Regions from separate parts of the Streptomyces sp. NPDC096040 genome, predicted to be linked through region 3. Evidence: predicted binding sites of a transcription regulator. Region 3 holds the regulator's gene; each other region holds the start of a gene.
The links. The regulator HrcA, encoded in region 3, represses chaperone genes, less so after heat shock. The targets are predictions, from matches to a motif close to TTNGCACTCNGNNNNNCNGAGTGCNAA.
Positions count from the first base shown of each region.

Region 1: a site for HrcA is predicted at 2,512-2,538, ahead of groL (chaperonin GroEL). Genes of this name have one in related genera too.
Region 2: a site for HrcA is predicted at 5,002-5,028, ahead of groES (co-chaperone GroES). Genes of this name have one in related genera too.

Region 1 covers NZ_JBEOTA010000020.1:99,536-107,327, forward strand. The annotation lists gene ABTY98_RS26745 (NADH:flavin oxidoreductase) at 1-481, opposite strand, end outside; gene groL (chaperonin GroEL) at 727-2,349, opposite strand; gene ABTY98_RS26755 (cold-shock protein) at 2,766-2,972, opposite strand; gene ABTY98_RS26760 (ubiquitin-like small modifier protein 1) at 3,463-3,738, opposite strand; gene thrC (threonine synthase) at 3,786-5,084, opposite strand; SAM riboswitch class I at 5,103-5,279, opposite strand; gene ABTY98_RS26770 (glucosyl-3-phosphoglycerate synthase) at 5,437-6,381, shown strand; gene ABTY98_RS26775 (alpha,alpha-trehalose-phosphate synthase (UDP-forming)) at 6,475-7,792, shown strand, end outside.
Region 2 covers NZ_JBEOTA010000017.1:110,165-117,956, reverse strand. The annotation lists gene ABTY98_RS24155 (cell wall-binding repeat-containing protein) at 1-1,942, shown strand, start outside; gene ABTY98_RS24150 (THUMP-like domain-containing protein) at 1,920-3,110, opposite strand; gene ABTY98_RS24145 (polysaccharide deacetylase family protein) at 3,246-4,091, shown strand; gene ABTY98_RS24140 (polysaccharide deacetylase family protein) at 4,088-4,891, shown strand; gene groES (co-chaperone GroES) at 5,175-5,483, shown strand; gene groL (chaperonin GroEL) at 5,602-7,227, shown strand.
Region 3 covers NZ_JBEOTA010000001.1:382,599-390,390, forward strand. The annotation lists gene ABTY98_RS01735 (hypothetical protein) at 1-425, opposite strand, end outside; gene ABTY98_RS01740 (VOC family protein) at 519-911, opposite strand; gene ABTY98_RS01745 (16S rRNA (uracil(1498)-N(3))-methyltransferase) at 941-1,699, opposite strand; gene ABTY98_RS01750 (nitronate monooxygenase) at 1,696-2,826, opposite strand; gene dnaJ (molecular chaperone DnaJ) at 2,934-4,070, opposite strand; gene hrcA (heat-inducible transcriptional repressor HrcA) at 4,071-5,087, opposite strand; gene ABTY98_RS01765 (MBL fold metallo-hydrolase) at 5,251-5,973, shown strand; gene ABTY98_RS01770 (DUF3097 domain-containing protein) at 6,008-6,814, shown strand; gene hemW (radical SAM family heme chaperone HemW) at 6,871-7,792, opposite strand, start outside.

The DNA of each region.
Region 1 (7,792 bases), on a different contig from region 3:
ACGCCCGGATGACGTCGTCCAGGTCCTGCGGGCTCATCGCCTTGCCCTCGCCCTCGGTGCCGTCCAGACGGATGCCGGAGGGGCCGACGGCGGGGGCGTCCGCGAACGGCGGCTGGCCCTGCTTGCGCACCATGCCGATGTGCCACAGCTGCGGGACGATCGTGCCGCCGGCCGCGTGCACCCCCTCGGCGACCTTCGCCCAGCCCGCCAGCTGCTCCTCGCCGTGGAACCGCGGGATACTGCTGCTCTGCCCGGCCGAGTCATGCCCGACGTACGTACCCTCGGTGACGATCAGACCGACACCGGCGGCGGCCCGGCGGGCGTAGTACGAGACCACGTCCTCGCCGGGGACACCGCCCGGGCTGAACTGGCGGGTCATCGGCGCCATCACGATCCGGTTGGGGACCGTGAGCCCGTTCAGGGCGATCGGACGGGAGAGGATCTCGGCCGCGCGGGAGGCGGAGGTGGTGGTGACGGTCACGTGGGGGGCTCCTCGTGAATAGGTCGTAGACCGGACGGTATGTGCACATGCATTAAGTGCACCCGTAGGTGAACGATCGAGGCGACCCCCCGCATTCCGCGATCCGGCGACCGATCCCTGTGATCCGCCGCACGCCCCCCAGCGCGTACCTTGCTTCGGGACCGGCGAAAACGCCCGAGGGCGGCACCCCCTGTCGAACAGGGGGTGCCGCCCTCGGTCAGGACGGGCGATCGACCAGGGGTCGATCAGAAGTCCATGTCACCGCCCGGCATGCCGCCCGGAGCGGCCGCGGAGGCCTTCTCCGGCTTGTCGGCGATGACGGCCTCGGTGGTGAGGAACAGCGCGGCGATGGAGGCCGCGTTCTGCAGGGCGGAGCGGGTCACCTTCGCCGGGTCGATGATGCCCTCGGCGATCATGTCGACGTACTCACCGGTCGCGGCGTTCAGACCGTGGCCGACGGGCAGGTTGCGCACCTTCTCGACGATGACGCCACCCTCGAGACCACCGTTGACGGCGATCTGCTTGAGCGGGGCCTCCAGCGCGAGCTTCACGGCGTTGGCGCCGGTCAGCTCGTCACCCTCCAGGTCCAGCTTCTCGAAGACCGAGGAGGCCTGGATGAGGGCCACGCCACCACCGGCGACGATGCCCTCCTCGACGGCCGCCTTGGCGTTGCGCACGGCGTCCTCGATGCGGTGCTTGCGCTCCTTGAGCTCGACCTCGGTCGCGGCACCGGCCTTGATGACGGCGACGCCACCGGCGAGCTTGGCCAGGCGCTCCTGGAGCTTCTCGCGGTCGTAGTCCGAGTCGGACTGCTCGATCTCGGCGCGGATCTGGTTGACCCGGCCCTGGACCTGCTCGGTGGAGCCGGCACCGTCGACGATGGTCGTCTCGTCCTTGGTGATGACCACCTTGCGGGCGCGGCCCAGCAGGTCGAGGGTCGTGTTCTCCAGCTTGAGACCGACCTCCTCGGAGATGACCTCGCCACCGGTGAGGATGGCGATGTCGTTCAGCATCGCCTTGCGGCGGTCGCCGAAGCCCGGGGCCTTGACCGCGACGGACTTGAAGGTGCCGCGGATCTTGTTGACGACCAGGGTCGACAGGGCCTCGCCCTCGACGTCCTCGGCGATGATCAGCAGCGGCTTGCCCGACTGCATGACCTTCTCCAGGAGCGGGAGCAGGTCCTTGACCGAGGAGATCTTGGAGTTGGCGATCAGGATGTACGGGTCGTCGAGGACGGCCTCCATACGCTCCATGTCGGTGGCGAAGTACGCCGAGATGTAGCCCTTGTCGAAGCGCATACCCTCGGTGAGCTCCAGCTCCAGACCGAAGGTCTGGGACTCCTCGACGGTGATGACGCCTTCCTTGCCGACCTTGTCCATGGCCTCGGCGATGAGCTCGCCGATCTGGGTGTCGGCGGCGGAGATGGAGGCCGTGGAGGCGATCTGCTCCTTGGTCTCGACGTCCTTCGCCTGCTCGAGCAGGGCACCGGAGACGGCCTCGACGGCCTTCTCGATACCGCGCTTCAGGGCCATCGGGTTGGCGCCGGCGGCGACGTTGCGAAGGCCTTCCTTGACCAGGGCCTGGGCGAGGACGGTCGCGGTGGTCGTACCGTCACCGGCGACGTCGTCCGTCTTCTTGGCGACTTCCTTGACGAGCTCGGCGCCGATCTTCTCGTACGGGTCCTCCAGCTCGATCTCCTTGGCGATGGACACACCATCGTTGGTGATCGTGGGGGCGCCCCACTTCTTCTCAAGGACGACGTTGCGGCCCTTGGGGCCGAGGGTGACCTTGACGGCGTCGGCGAGCTGGTTCATACCGCGCTCAAGGCCGCGCCGCGCCTCCTCGTCGAACGCGATGATCTTGGCCATGTGAAGTGGTCCCTCCAGGACTGGGGGTGAGTCTTCGGACCGCGCCCGCGCCCGCGACGGACGGCTCGCCGACCCGTGGGTTCCTTGCCCCACCCGGCCTGCGGGCCTCACCGACCCGGTCCATCTTTGTCACTCTCACCTTCAGAGTGCTAACGCCAATGATTAGCACTCGCCCATGCCGAGTGCAAGCGCCTCCCGCGGACTGGGCCGCGCCCCGGCCCCTCACCGGGCCGCGCCCGCGGGTGCGTCAGCGGGTGCGTCCCGGGTGCGTCCCGGGTGCATCCGCGCGTGCGTCCGCAGGGGTGCGCCGGCACGCTCGCCCCGGGCATGCCGAAGGGCTCGTAACCCATGACTCCCCATGGGATACGAGCCCTCCGACAAAGAGAGAAGAACGACGCTGTCAGTCGGCGCGTGCTTCAGCTGGTCGCGAGCCGGACCATGTCCGCCTGCGGCCCCTTCTGGCCCTGCGAGATCTCGAAATCGACCCGCTGACCTTCCTCCAGGGTGCGGTAGCCGTCCATCTGGATCGCACTGTAGTGGACGAAAACATCCGCACCACCGTCGACCGCGATGAAGCCGTACCCCTTCTCCGCGTTGAACCACTTGACGGTGCCCTGAGCCATGCCTAACTCCCCTATTACTGGCCCTTGCACAGATCCACACTTCGCGGATCCGGGTCAGACCTCACCCCCCACAGGTTGGGGGCGTGCGCCGGAACGCGTCGACCGCGGCTGAATGTATCTGTCCAACTGCCGTCTGCAACAGGTCAATCGGACGAGAATTCTGGACGGGAAGGGTCCGGAATGTAGCAAGAATTCGGCTGAATTCAGGGCAAGTCGGGCCCCATAAAAGCCGCAAAAGCCGCATATAACCCGCACAGTTTGGCTACTTCTTGTGGGGTCAGCGGTATCGAATACGGGGCCCCCGACCCGGAGATCAGGACCGCGTTCCCCAACTGTACCGCGCTCAACCACACAGAATTGCCCCCTCCGCTTCACTCACGGAGGGGGCAATCGGATGAACAGTCGGTGATGGGTATTACCGAAGGTAATGTTCGGTCATACGGCCATCACGTCAGCCAGGTCAGCGGGGCCGCCGTGGCGGTCGCCGGGGTCAGCCGCCGGCGACGGCCGGGATGATGGAGACGCCGGCGCCGTCCGGAGTGGCCGTCTCCAGGCCCTGCTCGAACCGCACATCGTCGTCATTGACGTACACATTCACGAACCGGCGCAGCTTGCCCTGGTCGTCGAGAACGCGGGCGGCGATCCCGGTGTGGTTCTTCTCCAGGTCCGAGATGACCTCGCCGAGGGTGGCCCCTTCGGCACTGACCTCGGCCTGACCACCGGTGTAGGTGCGCAGGATGGTGGGAATGCGAACAGTGATACTCACGTGGAAACCTCCGATCGGGGGCAACGCCCTGGTTTTCTACGGCTGACTCAGGCGAGCCCGGCCTCACGGAAAGACTCGAGATTCGGGCGGATGGTCGCCGTGAGCCCGGTCCCCGCCACCGCGTCCAGCGTCTTCAGTCCATCACCCGTGTTGAGTACGACGACCGACTTCGCCGGGTCGATCAGCCCGTTCTCGATGAGCTTCTTGGTGACTCCGACCGTGACCCCGCCGGCGGTCTCGGCGAAGATGCCCTCGGTCCGCGCGAGCAGCTTGATCGCGTCGACGACCTGCTCGTCGGTGACGTCCTCCACCGCACCGCCGGTACGGCGCGCGATGTCGAGGACGTACGGCCCGTCGGCCGGGTTGCCGATGGCGAGGGACTTGGCGATGGTGTTCGGCTTCTGCGGCCGCACGACGTCATGGCCCGCCTTGTAGGCCACCGACACCGGCGAGCACCCCTCGGCCTGCGCACCGAAGATCTTGTACGGCTTGTCCTCGACGAGCCCGAGCTTGATCAGCTCCTGCAGACCCTTGTCGATCTTCGTGAGCTGCGAGCCGGAGGCGATCGGGACGACCAGCTGGTCCGGGATCCGCCAGCCGAGCTGCTCGCAGATCTCGTACGCCAGGGTCTTTGAGCCCTCCGCGTAGTACGGCCGCAGGTTGACGTTGACGAAGCCCCAGCCCTCGCCTGCCGAGTCGCCGATCAGCTCGGAGCAGAAACGGTTCACGTCGTCGTAGTTGCCCTCGATGCCGACGAGCTCGCCGCCGTAGATCGCGGCCATGACGATCTTGCCCTGCTCCAGGTCGTGCGGGATGAACACGCAGGAGCGGAAGCCGGCCCGGGCGGCGGCGGCACCGACCGCGCCGGCGAGGTTGCCGGTGGAGGAGCAGGAGAGCGTGGTGTAGCCGAAGGCGCGCGCGGCCTCGACGGCCTGGGCGACGACACGGTCCTTGAAGGAGTGCGTCGGGTTGCCGGAGTCGTCCTTGACGTACAGACCTCCGGTGACGCCCAGTTCCCTGGCCAGGTTGTCGGCCTGGACGAGCTTGGTCCACCCCGGGTTGATGTTCGGCTTGGTCGCCACGTCCGCGGGGACGGGCAGCAGCGGCGCGTAACGCCAGATGTTCGCGGGACCCGCCTCGATCCGCTTCCGCAGCTCCTCGGTGTCGTAGGCCGAGAAGTCGTACGCGATTTCGAGCGGGCCGAAACACTCCTCGCAGGCGAACACCGGGCCGAGCGGCACGCGGTGACCGCACTCGCGGCAGCTCAGGGCGGCGGCGGGCCCGAGGTCGACGGTCGTGGAGCCGGTGGTGGAGTCGCTGGTGGTCTCAGCAGTCTGCACAGCCATGTGAGGCGAGGCCCTTTCTCCTCATCTTCCTCACGACGCATCTCGCCGTGAGACGGATTTGGCACCTTCCCTAGCCGGGAGCCTCGCGAGTGATCGACAGTGATCAGGGATCAGCCGTCAGCGATCCACGAGTAACCGACTGGAGGGTTGCCGGGGCTTCATCGGGCCGTATCCCTCTGCCCCTCTGGATGAGCGGTATGTGGTTGTCAACGGCCAATGACCCCACGACATGCGATGGTCATCGGCGTTGTTCAAGACTGTAACCGAAGGCCAGGACAGTTGAGAGAGTCGTCCGAACCGCGAGATGGATCACACCTCGCAGTGTGACCGTGACAGTGAGGAGCCGCTGACTGTGCTGGAAGAAGTCGAGCGCTGGCTGGCCACCCGCTCCTGGTCCCTGAACGAACGCCCACTGCACCGGATACTCGCCGCCAAGCAGCGCACCGGTCAGTCCGTCTCCGTCGTGCTGCCCGCGCTCAACGAGGAGGAGACGGTCGGCGACATCGTCGCGATCATCCGTCATGACCTGATGCGGCAGGCGCCGCTCGTCGACGAGATCGTGGTCGTCGACTCCGGTTCCACCGACCGTACGGCGGCGGTGGCCGCGGCGGCCGGCGCCCGGGTCGTCCACCGCGACACGATCCTGCCGCGCATCCCCGCCGTCCCCGGCAAGGGCGAGGTCCTCTGGCGCTCCCTCCTGGTCACCACCGGGGACATCGTCTGCTTCGTCGACGCGGACCTGAGGGAGTTCTCCTCCGACTTCGTCTCCGGGATCGTCGGCCCGCTGCTGACCGATCCCGAGGTGGACCTGGTCAAGGCGATGTACGACCGCCCGCTCGCCGGCGCGGCCGGACAGGGCGGCCGGGTCACCGAACTGATGGCCCGCCCGCTGCTGAACATGCACTGGCCGCAGCTGGCCGGGTTCGTGCAGCCCCTCGGCGGCGAGTACGCGGCCCGCCGCTCACTGCTCGAACAGCTCCCCTTCCCGGTCGGCTACGGCGTGGAACTGGGCATGCTGGTCGACGCCCTGCACCTGGTGGGCCTTGACGCCCTCGCCCAGGTCGACGTGGGGGTGCGCAAACACCGCCACCAGGACGGCCAGGCCCTCGGCCGGATGTCCGCCGCGATCTACCGCACCGCGCAGCTGCGGCTGGCCCGCGGGCATCTGATCCGGCCCGCCCTGACCCAGTTCGAACGGGGCGAGGACGGCTTCGAGCCGCGCACGTACTCCGTGGACACGGAGGAACGGCCACCGATGGCGGAGATCGCCGAGTACGCCGAGCGCCGGGTGGCGTGAGCGTGGCGTGACTTGGCCGTACGGCCGTATACGGTGGCGTGTCTGACGTAGCCGTACGTTTGAGCGTTTACGGGCCGGGCTAGGTTGAGGCGTATGGCTTCCACCGGCAGTGCTGAGGTGCTGGTCGCGTCCAACCGCGGCCCGGTTTCGTACGAGATGCGCGAAGGCGGTGCGCTGCACGCCAAACGCGGCGGCGGCGGACTCGTCTCGGGCCTGTCCGCCATCGGGACGGACGCGAACGCGGTCTGGGTGTGCGCGGCGCTGAGCGACGGGGACCGGGAGGCGGTACGGCGGGCCGAGGGCGGCCGGCTGCCGGCGCGGGACACCGGCGGGCAGCAGGTCCGGATGCTCGACATCGACGCGGACGTGTTCTCCGACGCGTACAACGGCATCGCGAACTCGGTGCTCTGGTTCGTCCACCACATGCTCTACCAGACCCCGCTGGAGCCCGTCTTCGACGCGGAGTTCCGGCGGCAGTGGGGGTCGTACCAGGCCTACAACGAGGCGTTCGCTCAGGCCCTGGCGCAGGAGGCGGGCCAGGGTGCGGTGGTCGTCATCCAGGACTACCACCTGGCGCTGGCCCCGCGGATGCTGCGCCGGCTGCGGCCGGATCTCCGTATCGGCCATTTCTCCCACACCCCGTGGGCGCCGCCGGACTACTTCCGGCTGCTCCCCGACGACATCGCGGCGGAGCTGCTGGGCGGGATCCTGGGCGCCGATCACGCGGCGTTTCTGACCCGGCGGTGGGCGGACGCGTTCGTGGCCTGCTGTCATACGGTGCTGGGCCCGGGGATTCCGGCGGCCGGTGAGACCCGGATCGGGGTGCACGGGCTGGGGGCCGACGCGGACTTCCTGCGGAAGCGGTCGCACGAGCCCGACGTGGACGAGCGGATGCGGGCGTTGCGGGAGGAGATCGGGGAGGGCCGAAAGACCATCGTCCGGGTCGACCGGACCGAGCTGTCGAAGAACATCGTGCGGGGACTGCTGGCCTATCGGCAGCTGCTCGACGACCACCCCGAGTGGCGGGAGCGGGTGGTGCATGTCGCGTTCGCGTATCCGTCGCGGCAGGACCTCGCGGTGTACCGCGAATACACGGCCGAGGTGCAGCGGGTCGCGGAGGACATCAACTCTACGTACGGGACGCCGGGCTGGACGCCGGTGGTGCTCCACGTCAAGGACGACTTCGCACGGTCGCTGGCGGCTTACCGGCTGGCCGACGTGGCACTGGTGAATCCGATCCGGGACGGCATGAACCTGGTCGCCAAGGAGATTCCGGTGGTGTCGGACGAGGGGTGCGTGCTGGTGCTCTCGCGGGAGGCGGGGGCGTACGAGGAGCTGGGCGAGGACGCGGTGGTGGTGAACCCGTACGACATCGGGGGGACGGCTCGGGCGCTGCATGAGGCGCTGAGTC
Region 2 (7,792 bases), on a different contig from region 3:
CAGCTGGCCGGGGACCGAGGGCAAGGTCCTGGTCGACGGCGGCACGCTGATCGATCCGGCGACGGGCAAGGCCACACAGATCCCGGGCGTCGGCGGCGACTACGCCGCCTGGGCGCCGGACGGCAGCCGGCTGATCACCAGCGCGAGCCAGATCTCCAGCTACCGTCCCAGCGGCTCCACGAAGATCACCCTGCCCTGGGCGGACGGCGTACGCGCCAGCTCCGTCTACGAGGACCTCGCCTACGGCTGGGGCGGCCGGTACGTCGTCTTCTCCACTGCGGGCCAGCTGGTCTACGGCCCCTCGGACGGGTCATGGGCCCCCGAGCCGCTGATCAGCAGCAGCCTGGAGCCGTCCACCGTCTGCGACACGCACCCGACCGTGAACGCGGAGTCGGGTCTGGTGGCCTTCCAGCGGAACACGAACTACGGCTGCTACGACAACGCGGGCGTCTACGTCTACGACTCCACCGCGAAGACGGTCAAGCGCGTCCTGACCGACGCCGAGCAGCCCGACTGGTCGCCCGACGGCACCAAGCTGGCCTTCGTCCGCAAGGACACCGACGGCAACTACCAGGTCTTCACGGCGAACGCGGACGGCACCGGCGTCAAGCAGCTGACCACCGGACCGCGTTGGTACGCCAACCCGTCCTGGTCGCCGGCCGGCACCCGGATCGTCTTCGACGCGCACACCTCGCCGAACAGCGACGACGTGCACACCGTCGAGTACGCCGACGTGGCCACCGGCGAGCTGACCAAGGTCGCGGACACCGCGGGGCAGAACTTCAGCGTCAACCCCAGCTGGCAGCCGGTGCGCAAGAACACCACCGCCCGGGTGTGGGGCGCCGACGCGGGCGCCACCGACATCGCCTCGTCCCGCTGGAGCTGGAACACCGTCGGCCAGAGCGAGGCGGGCCTGCTGGCCGCCAAGGCCGCGGTCCTGCTCAACCAGGACGACGTGTCCGACGCGCCCACCGCGACCGCGCTGGCCGGCAAGCGGCAGGGACCGGTGCTGACGACCGCGAAGACCGGGCTGTCGACGGCGGTGAAGAACGAGCTGACGCGCACCCTGAAGAAGGGCGCCAACGTCTGGATGGTCGGCGGGACCTCGGTCCTCACCAGCAATGTCTCCACGCAGCTGAAGTCCCTGGGCTACATCCCGAAGCGGGTCTCCGGCACCGACCGCTACGACACCTCGGTCAAGGCCGCGCAGACGGTCACCACCAGCCCGTCGTACGTCTTCCTGGCCAGCGGCACCGACTACCAGGCGGCCCTCCCGGCGGCCGCCGCGGCCGGCGCCGAGGGCACGAGCAGCACGGGCAGCGTGGTCCTGACGAACGGCAAGTCGCTGACGTCGTCGGTGAAGTCGTACCTCAACGGCCTCAACCCGGCCAAGACCATGGTCATCACGGTCGGGTCCGACGCGAAGTACGCGCTGACCCACTCGTCCTTCTCCAAGTGGCCGTCGACGTACTACTACTATCCGATCACGGGGACCACCAGCGAGGCCCTGTCGGTGGCCGTCGCCAAGTTCTGGTGGACCGCCCCGGGCCAGGTCGCCCTCGCCTACGCCGGCTCCTGGCGGGACGGTGTCTCCGCGGGCTCGGCGATGAACATCTACGGCCCCGTGCTGTGGACCTCCAGGCCCGCCCTGTCCGACGAGGTCAAGAGCTATCTGCTGCGCGAGTCCGCCGGCACCCAGTCCGCGATTGCCTTCGGCGACACCGGCTCGGTCACGATGGGCGCGCTGAACACGGCCGGCTCGTCGATCAGCGCGAGCGGGAACGACTTCGTGTACCGGCCGTACTACAACGGCGTCGCCTCCACCGCGCGCACGTTCGCGCTGCGCACGGACGCCGGTGACCCCGTCTCGGCCGCCACCAAGTCCGGCCGTCCGGCCGCCGAGCCGAACCTCGGCTCGCTCAGGACGGCTCAGCACCAGTAGCCGGTGCGGGGGCGCCGACGAGCATGGTCGGCGCCCCCGCCACCCGGGTCAGGAAAACGGTCGCCGCGTTCGGCCCCTGCGGCTTGACCTTCCTGCGCAACTCCTCCGGCTCCACCGCCGACCCGCGCTTCTTCACGGTCAGCGTGCCGACCTCGCGCTCCCGCAGCAGCGCCTTCAGCTTCTTCACGTTGAAGGGGAGCCGGTCGGTGATCTCGTACGGCGTCGCGTAGGGGGTGGCGCGCAGTGTGTCGGCCGTGACGTACGCGATCGTCGGGTCGACCAGCCCGCCGTCCAGTTCCTCGGCGACCTCGGCCACCAGATGGGCGCGGATGACGGCGCCGTCGGGCTCGTACAGGTACCGCCCCACCGGACGGACCTGCGGGTCGGGCAGGCCCCTGCCGAGCAGGGTGCGCGGGCCGGGCAGGAGGGTGGCGCGGATCGTGCCCGGCGCCGTCCCGAACCACAGCACCGCCTCCTTCACATCGCCCGCGTCCGAGATCCACTCCGCCTCGGCGTCCGCCGGGACCGCTTCGTGCGGGACACCGGGGGCGATCTTCAGGGCGGCGGTGTGCGCGGCCCTGCGGGCCGCCTCGATCGCCCAGGACAGGGGCGGTGAGTAGGCCTCCGGGTCGAAGACGCGGCCGCGACCGCCGCGCCGGGCCGGGTCGACGAACACGGCGTCGAAGCCGTCCGTGTCCACCTCCGTCACGTCCGCCTCCCGTACCTCGATCAGGCCGGCGAGCCCCAGCGCGTCGGCGTTCGCCCGCGCCGCGGCCGCCGTCACCGGGTCCCGGTCCACGGCCAGCACCCGGATCCCCGCCCGTGCGAGGGCGATCGCGTCGCCCCCGATCCCGCAGCACAGGTCGGCGACCGAGGTCACCCCGAGCGCCTTCAGCCGCTGAGCCCGGTACGAGGCGACGCTCGCCCGCGTCGACTGCTCGACCCCGTTCGGCGTGAAGAACATGCGGTCCGCGTCCGCGTCCCCGAACTTCGCCGCCGCCCGCTGCCGCAGCCGGGCCTGGGCGAGCGCCGCCGACACCAGCTCGGCGGGGTGCTCGCGGCGCAACCGGGTGGCCACGGCGAGTTCGTCGGCGGGCGCGGTGCCGCGCACCTCGGCGAGGAGGGCGCGGCCTTCGGGGCTGAGGAGGGGGGCGAGGAGGTCGTTCACCGGGTCATTGTCGGCCAGTCGGTGGATGGTTCGCCTCCGGCGGCGGTGTCGGCGCCGGTTCCGGGGCCGGGCCTGGAAGGATCCGACGCCATGCGAGTAGTCGTACAAAATGACAAAAAAGGGTTGAAGGTGGGCATGACGGGCCTGCTGGCCGTGGCCGCCCTGATGTCCGGCTGCGCGGGGCCGGACTCCGGCTCCACCGCCCCTCCCGCCGCCGGCCAGCAGCCGCACCGGGCGGCGGCCCCCGCCCCCGGCTCCCACGCGGCCCTGGTCGCCGCCGCCAGGCGCTGGGGCCTGGACGCGGTCCCGCTGCGGCCCCCGGCCCCGCCGAAGGTGAAGCCGAGGATCACCGCGCGCGACGGCTTCGAGGTGGACGGGCAGGAGGAGGACGACCTCCCCCCGGTCTTCACCACGATCCCGACCAAGCAACGGGTCGTCTTCCTCACCATCGACGACGGCTGGAACAAGGACCCCCGGTTCCTCCGGATGATGAGCGACCTGCGAATCCCCTACACCGCGTTCCTCAGCAACTACCTGATCAAGGACGACTACGGCTTCTTCCGCACGATGCAGTCCGAGGGCCACACCCTCAACAACCACACCCTGACCCACCCCTATCTGCCGGGCCTGTCCTACGACGAGCAGAAGGACGAGATCTGCGGCATGCAGGCGATCATGAAGAAGCAGTTCGGCAAGGCGCCGACGGTCTTCCGGCCGCCCTACGGCAACTACAACGGCGACACCCTGCGCGCCGCCAAGGCCTGCGGCATCAAGTACGCGCCGATCTGGGACGAGGAGGTGTTCGTCGACCACTGGGAGTACCGCGAGTGGGACCGCGGCCTGCACCCCGGTGACATCGTGCTCACGCACTTCCGCGGTCGGGACGACTGGGACGGCACGATGATCGACGACATGCGGCGCTTTCTGAACAAGGTCACGCGCGAGGGCTATGCGGTGGCGCGCCTGGAGGACTACCTGTGAGCCGGCCGAGGGCGACGGCCGCGCTGCTGGCCGCCGCCCTCCTCCTGTCGGGCTGCGCCCAGTCCGTCGACCCGATCGAACGACTGGGCAAGAAGGCGGCCGACCGGGTACGACCGCACGGCCCGGCCGCCGAACAGCCGTACCGCCACTGGGGCCTGAACGCGCCCCTGCTCCCGGCGCCGCACCCCCCATCCCACCCGCTCTCCCTCCGTGCGACCCTCCCCCCGGTCGTCGACCACATCCCCACCGCCGACAAGGTCGTCTTCCTCACCTACGACGACGGCGCCGAGAAGGACCCCCGGTTCGTGGACATGGTCCGGGAACTGCGGCTCCCGGTGACCATGTTCCTCACGGACAGCGTCGTCGGCCCCGGCTACGGCCACTTCGCCCGCCTCCAGGAGGTCGGTGCGAGCGTCCAGAACCACACCCTCGACCACCCGGCCATGTCCGGCCTGCCGTACGCCGGCCAGCGCGCCGAGATCTGCGGCCAGCAGGACAAACTGAAGTCCCGCTTCGGCATCCGCCCCCGCCTCTTCAGCCCGCCCTACGGCAGGTACGACACCACCACCCTCCGCGCGGCGGCCGACTGCGGAGTGACGGCGGTGGTCCTGTGGCGCGCGGCGATGACCCCGGACGGCATCACCTACCGAAACGGCGAGAAGCAACTCCTCCCCGGCGACATCGTCCTGGTCGGCCTGGACGAGGCCACCGGCCCGACCCTGAGAGAACGCACGGCCCGCCTCCTCCGCCGCGTCCAGAAGAGCGGCCTGACGGTGGGCCGCCTGGAGGACTACCTGTAGCCGAAGGCCGACCGGACCGGGAACCAGCGCGCCGGCCGTTCGGGAGCGGCAGCCCCGCGGGGGCGGTCACCGGCTCCGGGCAACCATTTTCCACGCCGCGCCGCGGGTAATTGGCACTCCGCTTGACCGAGTGCTAATCGCGGTCATAGTCTCGGGTCTGGCACTCACCACAGGAGAGTGCCAACAACGCGACGGGCAGGTCCGGCACCCGCGACGACGGATCCACCTGGTCGCCACCTCAGACAGTTAACCCCGTGAGATCTCCGAAGGGGGAGGTCGGATCGTGACGACCACCAGCTCCAAGGTTGCCATCAAGCCGCTTGAGGACCGCATCGTGGTCCAGCCGCTCGACGCAGAGCAGACCACCGCCTCTGGCCTGGTCATCCCGGACACCGCGAAGGAGAAGCCCCAGGAGGGCGCCGTCCTCGCCGTGGGTCCGGGCCGTTTCGAGAACGGCGAGCGCCTGCCGCTCGACGTCAAGGTCGGCGACATCGTGCTGTACAGCAAGTACGGCGGCACCGAGGTGAAGTACAACGGCGACGAGTACCTCGTCCTCTCGGCTCGCGACGTGCTCGCGATCATCGAGAAGTAGTTCACCCGAAGCACAATCTGCTTTGAGCTGCGCCCCTGGCCCCCGCGATCTTATGAAGCCGGGCGTCGGGGGCGCGGTTCGTTTCACTCACGTTTTCCGAGAGGGCTGAACCGCTCCCATGGCGAAGATCCTGAAGTTCGACGAGGACGCCCGTCGCGCCCTTGAGCGCGGCGTCAACAAGCTTGCCGACACCGTCAAGGTGACGATCGGCCCCAAGGGCCGCAACGTCGTCATCGACAAGAAGTTCGGCGCCCCCACCATCACCAACGACGGTGTCACGATCGCCCGCGAGGTCGAGATCGAGGACCCGTACGAGAACCTCGGCGCCCAGTTGGTGAAGGAGGTGGCGACCAAGACCAACGACATCGCGGGTGACGGTACGACCACCGCCACCGTGCTGGCCCAGGCGCTCGTCCGCGAGGGCCTCAAGAACGTCGCCGCCGGCGCCTCCCCGGCCGCCCTGAAGAAGGGCATCGACGCCGCGGTCGCCGCAGTCTCCGAGGAACTCCTCGCGTCGGCCCGCCCGATCGACGAGAAGTCCGACATCGCCGCCGTCGCCGCGCTGTCCGCCCAGGACCAGCAGGTCGGCGAGCTCATCGCCGAGGCGATGGACAAGGTCGGCAAGGACGGTGTCATCACCGTCGAGGAGTCCAACACCTTCGGTCTGGAGCTGGACTTCACCGAGGGCATGGCCTTCGACAAGGGCTACCTGTCGCCGTACTTCGTGACGGACCAGGAGCGCATGGAGGCCGTCCTGGAGGACCCCTACATCCTCATCAACCAGGGCAAGATCTCCTCCATCGCGGACCTGCTCCCGCTGCTCGAGAAGATCATCCAGACCAACTCGTCCAAGCCGCTGCTGATCATCGCCGAGGACGTCGAGGGCGAGGCCCTCTCCACCCTCGTCGTCAACAAGATCCGCGGCACCTTCAACGCGGTCGCGGTCAAGGCCCCCGGCTTCGGCGACCGCCGCAAGGCGATGCTGGAGGACCTGGCGATCCTCACCGGCGCCACGGTCATCTCCGAGGAGGTCGGTCTCAAGCTCGACCAGGTCGGCCTGGACGTACTGGGCTCCGCCCGCCGTGTCACGGTCACCAAGGACGACACCACGGTCGTCGACGGCGCCGGTGACTCCGGTGCCGTCACCGGTCGCGTCGCCCAGATCAAGGCCGAGATCGAGAACACCGACTCCGACTGGGACCGCGAGAAGCTCCAGGAGCGCCTCGCGAAGCTGGCCGGCGGCGTGTGCGTGATCAAGGTCGGCGCCGCCACCGAGGTGGAGCTGAAGGAGAAGAAGCACCGTCTGGAGGACGCCATCTCCGCGACCCGCGCCGCGGTCGAGGAGGGCATCGTCTCCGGCGGTGGCTCCGCGCTCGTCCACGCCGCGAAGGTCCTCGAGGGCGGCCTCGGCAAGACCGGCGACGAGGCCACCGGTGTCGCCGTGGTCCGCCGCGCGGTCGTCGAGCCGCTGCGCTGGATCGCCGAGAACGCCGGCCTGGAGGGCTACGTCATCACCTCCAAGGTCGCCGAGCTCGAGAAGGGCCAGGGCTTCAACGCCGCGACCGGCGAGTACGGCGACCTGGTGAAGGCCGGCGTCATCGACCCGGTCAAGGTCACCCGCTCCGCCCTGGAGAACGCCGCCTCCATCGCCTCCCTGCTCCTGACGACCGAGACCCTGGTCGTCGAGAAGAAGGAAGAGGAAGAGCCGGCGGCCGCTGGTCACTCCCACGGCCACTCCCACTGAGGCACGCCGGCAACGCCGGTAAGCAGGAGGGTGCTTTGCCCCGCCGCTCTGCGGCGGGGCAAAGCACCCTCACAGCGCTGCTGGGGCGTGTCCGGGACCCAGCAGCCCTGTGAGGGTGGGCGGTGATCCGGACGGTTCCGAAGGACGCCGTGGTCATGCCCTTGGGGAGCGTCTCGCCCGCCGTCAGGTGTCCTGCCACACCAGGAACCGGACGGGCCCCGCGAGCGCGACCAGCGCCCCCCTCCTTGTCTGCCATCCGCGCGGCGAGAGTGGCCTGAGCAGGCCGCTGCGGCAGTGCCTCCGCGAACTTCAGGCCACGCACGGCACCGGCGTCCACCTCGGGCAGTGTCAGGCCTGCCCCCGCATCCGCCACCGCCGCCCGCCACGATTGAGGGGACTGCGGAGCGTTCGCACACGGTAGCCGTGGAAACTGCACCAGGTGTCACCATGGTTCACGACCCGGCCGGGGTGCCCCTTCAGTTCCAGCAGATAGAGGCCGCCAGGCACGGCGATCAGCACATCGCACTCGTTGGTCCGGCCGGATGCTGCGGTGAACTGGAACGTC
Region 3 (7,792 bases):
TTGACCCGGAACCACTCCTTGCCGCCGACCTCGGCGACGAGGTTCCCGCGCACACAGGCCCCGCTGACGGCCTTGGTGACCCTGCCGGTGACGGTGATGTCCCGGCCGTCCTTGGTCCTGCCCCGGCAGTCCACGGAGACGACGGTGGTCTCGGAGGCCGAGGGCGTCTTCCCGGACCTGGTCGCCGACGAGCCGTAGTTGCCGGTGCAGGTGAGCCAGCTGACGTCGACGTGCTGCCGTTTCAGCTCGGCGGTGGCGGTCCGGTCGGTGGTGTACGCGACGGTCGCGGAGTTCAGGTCGGTCGGCCGGCAGCCCACCACACCGCCCACGGCGACCACCGCGAGCCCCGCCAGGGCCGCCACCCTGGTCACGTGCGGCCGGCGCGTCACGTGCGGCCGGCGCCAAATCGGCCTCAATGCCCCCATGGAGGGCAGCCTGCCACCGTCCCGTCCGTGACGGTAGGGGGCATACGGCCACTCACGTGTTCGGAGTTGTCCCCCTGGAGGCCGACGGCCTCCTCAGGTGCGCAGCAGCAGCCACTCCTGGAGTTCCACCAGGTTGCCCTCCGGGTCCTTGAGGTGGGCGACGCGCATGCGTTCCGTCATCTGCGTCGGCCCGTGCACCAGGGCCGCGCCCCGCTCGGCGATCTGCCCGCAGTAGGCGTCCAGGTCGTCGACGCGCAGCACCACCAGCGAACGGTGCCCGGTCGCCGTGTCCCCCAGCTCGCCCAGCACCTCGGCCATCATGGCCCGGTCCTGCAGGGCGATCCCCGCGGACCCGGCGTGCGGGCTGAACTTCTCGTACGGCCCCTCGCTCGCCCCCGACTGCGGCTTCAGCCCGAGCACTTCGGCGTAGAAGCGGTAGCAGGCGGCGAAGTCGGAGACCAGGAGCCGGACTTGGGCGAGTTCCACGGCGCGTTCCCCCTGAGGTGTCGTAAAGGTCAGGACCAGCGGCCGCTGAGGCCCAGCAGCAGGGCCGCGGCCGCGGTGCCGGCGGTCGATGTGCGCATCACGGTAGGCCCCAGGGTGTAGGCCCTCGCACCCGCCTCCTCGAACAGCGCCACCTCGTCCCGGGCGACGCCCCCTTCGGGCCCGACGACCAGTACGATCTCGCCCCCGGCGGGCAACCGGGCCTCGGCGAGCGGCTCACTGCCGTGCTCGAAGTCGGAATGGAGTACGGCGGCCAGGTCGGCTTCGGCGAGAAGTGCGGCAACCTGCTTGGTGGTCGCCGCGTCCGCGATCGTCGGGAAGCGCACCCGGCGGGACTGCTTGCCGGCCTCGCGGGCGGTGGCCCGCCACTTCGCGAGCGACTTCAGGCCCCGGTCGCCCTTCCACTGTGTGATGCATCGGGCGGCCTGCCAGGGCACGATCGCGTCGACGCCGACCTCGGTCATGGTCTCCACCGCGACCTCGCCGCGGTCGCCCTTGGGGAGGGCCTGGACGACGGTGATGCGGGGGCTCGGCTCGGGTTCCTCGACGACGCTCTCCAGGTCCGTCACCACCAGCCGGTCCTTGCCCTCGGCGGCCCTGACGACGCCCTCGCTCCAGCGTCCGCGCCCGTCGGTGAGGATGACGTCCTCACCGGGCTGCAGCCGCTTCACGGACACGGCGTGCCGGCCCTCGGGCCCGTCCAGGACGACCTCGCCACCGGAGAGGTCGGGCACCACGAGCGGGTCGAGCACGAACACCGGGGCGGTCATCGCATGTCCCCCCTGTCGCCCCCGTCGCCCTGGGCCTTGGTCCGGGTCTGGTTCTGGGTCTGCGCCCTGGTCGACAACGCTGTCGACGCGGCGGCGAGTTCCTCCGCGAGGGTCTCCACCAGCTGTCCGGCGGGCAGCGGGCGGGCCATCCGGTGGCCCTGCCCGGCCCACAGGGCCATGCCCTGCGCGTCCCCGGCCTTGGCGGCGGCCTTGCGCAGCGGGGAGGTGAGGTGGTGGACCTCCGGGTAGGCGGCGGGCGCGTACGGGCCGTGCTCGCGCATGAAGCGGTTGACCAGGCCGCGGGCGGGCCGCCCGGAGAACGCCCGGGTCAGCGCGGTCCGGGTGAACAGCGGGTCGGTCAGTGCCTGCTTGTGGATGTCGGCGGCGCCGGACTCCGGGGTGGCCAGGAAGGCGGTGCCCAGCTGGGCGGCGCTCGCTCCCGCGGCGAGCGCGGCGGCGATCTGGCTGCCGCGCATGATGCCGCCCGCGGCGACGACCGGGATGCTCACGGTCTCGCGTATCCGGGCGACCAGCGACAGCAGGCCGATCCCGGAGTCGTCGTTCTCCGGCACGTCCCGGTGGGTGCCCTGGTGTCCCCCGGCCTCCACGCCCTGCGCGATCACCGCGTCGGCACCGGCCCGCTCGACGGCGAGGGCCTCCTCGGCGGTGGTGGCGGTGACGAGGGTGAGGGTTCCCGTCCGGCGGAGCGCGTCCAGTGCCTCGCGGCTCGGCACACCGAAGTGGAAGGAGACCACGGCCACCGGGTTGTCGAGGAGTACGGCGAGCTTCGCGTCGTACCCGTCGTCCCGGCCGCTGTCCGGGTCGCCGAGCTCGGTCTCGTACCAGGCGGCGTCACCGGCCAGCTGATGCGCGTAGATCTCCACCGCGCCTGACTCGGCGTATTCCGGCTGGGGCATGAAGAGGTTCACGCCGAAGGGGCGGCCGGTCAGCGACCGCAGCTGCTTGATCTCCTGGTACATCCCGTCGGCGGTCTTGTACCCGGCGGCCAGGAACCCCAGCCCGCCCGCCTCGGACACGGCGGCGGCGAGTTGCGGCACGGAGACCCCGCCCGCCATGGGGGCCTGCACGATCGGAAGTGGGAAGAGATCGGTCAGTGCGGAGGACATGACGGCATGTTGTCACGTCCTCCGAACAAGACCGAATCGGGCCGCCCCTTTGGCACATGCCAGATATTTCCGGGCCGAAGGGGGCGGGGCTCCTTCCCGGCGAGCCGTCAACGCCCGTTGAACGCGTCCTTCAGCCGGCTGAACAGACCCTGCTGACCCGGCTGGAACTGCCCCGTCGGCCGCTCCTCGCCGCGCAGCTTCGCCAGCTCCCGCAGCAGCCGCTCCTGCTCGGGGTCGAGCTTGGTCGGGGTCGTCACCTCGACGTGGACGATCAGGTCGCCCCGGCCGCCGCCGCGCAGATGCGTGACACCGCGCCCGTGCAGCGGGATCGACTGCCCGGACTGGGTACCGGGACGGATGTCGACCTCCTCCATCCCGTCCAGCGTCTCCAGCGGCACCTTCGTACCGAGCGACGCCGCCGTCATCGGGATGGTCACCGTGCAGTGCAGATCGTCGCCACGCCGCTGGAAGGTCGAGTGCGGCAGTTCGTGGATCTCGACGTACAGGTCACCGGCGGGACCGCCGCCCGGCCCGACCTCGCCCTCGCCGGCGAGCTGGATCCGGGTGCCGTTGTCGACGCCGGCCGGGATCTTCACGGTCAGCGTCCGCCGCGACCGCACCCGCCCGTCACCGGCGCACTCGGGACACGGCGTCGGCACGACCGTACCGAAGCCCTGGCACTGCGGGCAGGGACGGGAGGTCATGACCTGACCCAGGAAGGACCGGGTGACCTGCGAGACCTCACCACGGCCGCGGCACATGTCACACGTCTGGGCGGAGGTGCCCGGCGCCGCGCCCTCACCGTTGCAGGTGTTGCAGACGATCGCCGTGTCGACCTGGATGTCCTTGGTCGTACCGAAGGCCGCCTCGTCGAGCTCGACCTCGATCCGGATCATGGCGTCCTGGCCGCGGCGGGTCCTGGACCTCGGCCCGCGCTGCGACGCGGTACCGAAGAACGCGTCCATGATGTCGGAGAAGTTCCCGAAACCACCGGCCCCGAAGCCGCCCGCACCCGCGCCGCCGCTCTGCGAGAGCGGGTCGCCGCCGAGGTCGTAGACCTGCTTCTTCTGCGGGTCCGAGAGCACCTCGTAGGCGGCGTTGATCTCCTTGAACCGCTCCTGGGTCTTCGGATCCGGGTTGACGTCCGGGTGCAGCTCGCGCGCGAGCCGGCGGAAGGCCTTCTTGATCTCTTCCTGCGACGCGTCGCGGCGCACGCCGAGAACGGCGTAGTAGTCCGTGGCCACTTACGACTCCGCCAGGATCTGTCCGACGTACCGTGCCACCGCTCGTACCGCTCCCATCGTTCCCGGGTAATCCATGCGGGTCGGTCCGACCACGCCGAGTTTGGCGACTGCCTCGCCGCCCGAACCGTAGCCGACCGACACCACGGACGTTGAGTTGAGTCCCTCGTAGGCGTTCTCGTGACCGATGCGTACGGTCATGCCCGAATCTCCCGCCTCGCCAAGGAGTTTGAGGAGGACGACATGCTCCTCCAGGGCCTCCAGGACGGGCCGGATCATGAGGGGAAAGTCATGTCCGAAGCGGGTGAGATTGGCGGTGCCGCCGATCATCAGCCGCTCCTCGTTCTCCTCGACGAGCGTCTCCAGCAGGGTGGAGAGCACCGCCGAGACCGTGCCGCGGTCCTCGGCCTCGAAGGCGTCCGGCAGGTCCTCCACCAGCCGGGGCACATCCGAGAACCGGCGGCCCGCGACCCGGCTGTTGAGCCGTGCCCGCAGATCCGCCAGGGACATCTCACCGAAGGGCGCCGGACAGTCGACCATCCGCTGCTCGACCCGCCCGGTGTCGGTGATCAGCACCAGCATCAGCCGGGCCGGCGCGAGCGAGAGCAGCTCCACATGCCGCACGGTGGACCGTGTCAGCGACGGATACTGCACGACCGCGACCTGCCGCGTCAGCTGCGCCAGCAGCCGCACCGTCCGCGCCACGACGTCGTCGAGGTCGACGGCGCCGTCGAGGAAGTTCTGGATGGCCCGCCGCTCGGGCGCGCTCATCGGCTTGACCCCGGCCAGCTTGTCGACGAACAGCCGATAGCCCTTGTCGGTGGGGATCCGCCCGGCGCTGGTGTGCGGCTGGGCGATGTACCCCTCGTCCTCCAGGGCGGCCATGTCGTTACGCACGGTCGCCGGGGAGACCCCGAGGTTGTGGCGCTCGGTCAGCGCCTTCGACCCCACCGGCTCCTCGGTGCCGACATAGTCCTGGACGATGGCGCGCAATACCTGAAGCCTGCGTTCACTCAGCATCCAGCGCCACACCTCCAGAAAGTCGTCCCCGCGGCCTTTCGGGTCTTTCGCCTGGCACTCTGCGAGCCCGAGTGCCAGCATCCCCGGCCCAGTGTACGGCCGTCGGGTACTGACTGGGCAAGGTCGGTGAGTACCCATGGCGTTCTACGGCTAGCGTCGCGGCATGACGGTGACTTGGGAAGAGCTCGGCTGGGAGCGGGTGGCCGAGAGGGTCGGCCGGTGCCGGCTGCCGGGCTGGGACTGCACGGCCGGGCTGGTCCTCGGGGCGGGCCCGGTCCTGATGGTGGACGCCGGGTCGAGCCTGGCGGAGGGCGCGCGGTTGCGGATCGAGGCGCAGGAACTGGCCGGACGCCGTGTGACCCATCTCGCGCTCACCCACCCCCACTTCGATCATGTCTTCGGCACCGCGGCGTTCGCGGGCACGGAGATCTACGCGGCGGTCGGCATGGACGCCGTTGTCTCCCACGACCGCGAGGAACTCCGCCTGGACGCGATCCGCAACGGCCTTGCGGCCCCGGAGGCCGAGGAGGCCGCGGACGCGCTGCCCCTGCCCCGCCGTCCGGTCTCCGGCGAGTGGACCCTCGACCTGGGCGACGGCCGCCAGGCCCTGCTGGCCAACGTGGGCCCCGGCCACACCGCCCACGACCTCGCCGTCCTCGTCCCGGGCGACCCGGAGGTGGTGTTCTGCGGCGACCTGGTGGAGGAGTCCGGCGACCCCCAGGCCGGCCCCGACGCCGTACCGTCCCGCTGGCCGGCCGCCCTGGACCGGCTCCTCTCCCTCGGCGGCGAGAACGCCCTGTACGTGCCCGGTCACGGAGCGGTGGTGGACGCGGCGTTCGTACGACGGCAGCGCGACGCCCTGGCCGCCCGCTTCGGCGTGTCGTGACCACGCCGCCCCGGCTTCTCCTATCGTCATCCGAATGCGCCAGTACTCCGCCGACCTGACCCCGCCGTGGAAGAAGCCGAAACCGGCACCGGAGGTGGCCGCCGAACCCGGCCTGGTGGTCGAGGAACCCGGCACCGGCTTCTGCGGCGCGGTGATCCGCTGCGAGGCGGGCACGGTCACGTTGGAGGACCGCTTCGGCAAACACCGCGTCTTCCCACTGGAGCCGCGGGGCTTTCTCCTGGAGGGCCGGGTGGTCACCCTCGTACGCCCCACGTCGGCCGCCCCCGTACGCCCCACCCGCACCGCGTCGGGCTCGGTCGCCGTCCCCCACGCACGCGCACGCGTGGCCCGCGCGGGCCGCATCTACGTCGAGGGCCGCCATGACGCGGAGCTGGTCGAGAAGGTCTGGGGCGACGACCTGCGCATCGAGGGCGTGGTCGTGGAGTACCTGGGGGGCGTGGACGACCTGCCGTCGATCGTGGCCGAATTCGCACCGGGCCCGGACGCCCGCCTCGGCGTCCTGGTGGACCACCTGCTCCCCGGCACGAAGGAGTGGCGCATCGCCCAGTCGGTCACCAGCGAACACGCCCTGGTCGTCGGCCACCCCTACATCGACATCTGGGAGGCGGTGAAGCCCGCCGCCGTGGGCATCGAGGCATGGCCGCGCGTCCCGCACGGCCAGGACTGGAAGACGGGCGTGTGCCGGGCCCTCGGCTGGCCCTCGGACAACACGGGCGCGGTGTGGCAGGCGATCCTGGCGCGGGTGGGGTCCTACAGGGACCTGGAGCCGGAGCTTCTGGGGCGAGTGGAGGAACTGATCGATTTCGTGACAGCTCCGTAGCCGAGCCGCAGGCAGGGGTGCCTCCCCAGCGCCCGGCCCCCAGGGGTGCCCGGCCCTCAGTCCACCAGGTCCCGCACCACCGCATCCGCCAGCAACCGCCCCCGCAGCGTCAGCACGGCCCGCCCCTCCCCGTACGCGCCGGTCTCCAGCAGCCCCTCCCCCAGCGCCCGCCGCGAGGCCGCCAGCCCCTGCTCCTTCAGCAGCGGCAAGGGCACCCCCTCGCGCAGCCGCAGCTCCAGCAGGATCCGCTCCACCCGCCGGTCCTCGTCCGTCAGGACCTCACGCCCGGCCCCCGGCGACCGTCCCGCCGCCAGCGCCGCCGCGTACGCCCCCGGATGCTTGACGTTCCACCAGCGCACACCGCCCACGTGCGCGTGCGCGCCCGGTCCCGCGCCCCACCAGTCGGCGCCCCGCCAGTACAGCTCGTTGTGCAGGCAGCGGGCGGCCTCCGAGGTCGCCCAGTTGGACACCTCGTACCAGTCGAAGCCCGCCGCGGACAGCATCTCCTCGGCGATCAGATAGCGGTCCGCGTGGACGTCGTCGTCGGTCATCGGGACCTCGCCCCGGCGGATCCGGCGGGCCAGCTGCGTGCCCTCCTCGACGATCAGCGCATACGCCGACACATGGTCCGGCCCGGCGCCGACGGCGGCGTCCAGCGAGGCCCGCCAGTCGTCGTCGGACTCGCCCGGGGTGCCGTAGATCAGATCGAGGTTGACGTGCTCGAAGCCGGCCGCGCGGGCCTCCGCGACGCACGCCTCCGGACGGCCGGGCGTGTGTGTGCGGTCCAGGACGCGCAGCACATGCTGCCGGGCGCTCTGCATGCCGAAGGAGACCCGGTTGAAGCCGCCCTCGCGCAGGGCCGCCAGATACGCGGGGTCGACGGACTCAGGGTTCGCCTCCGTGGTGACCTCCGCGTCGGCGGCCAGACCGAACTCGTCGCGGATCGCGCGCAGCATCCGTACGAGATCACCGGCGGCC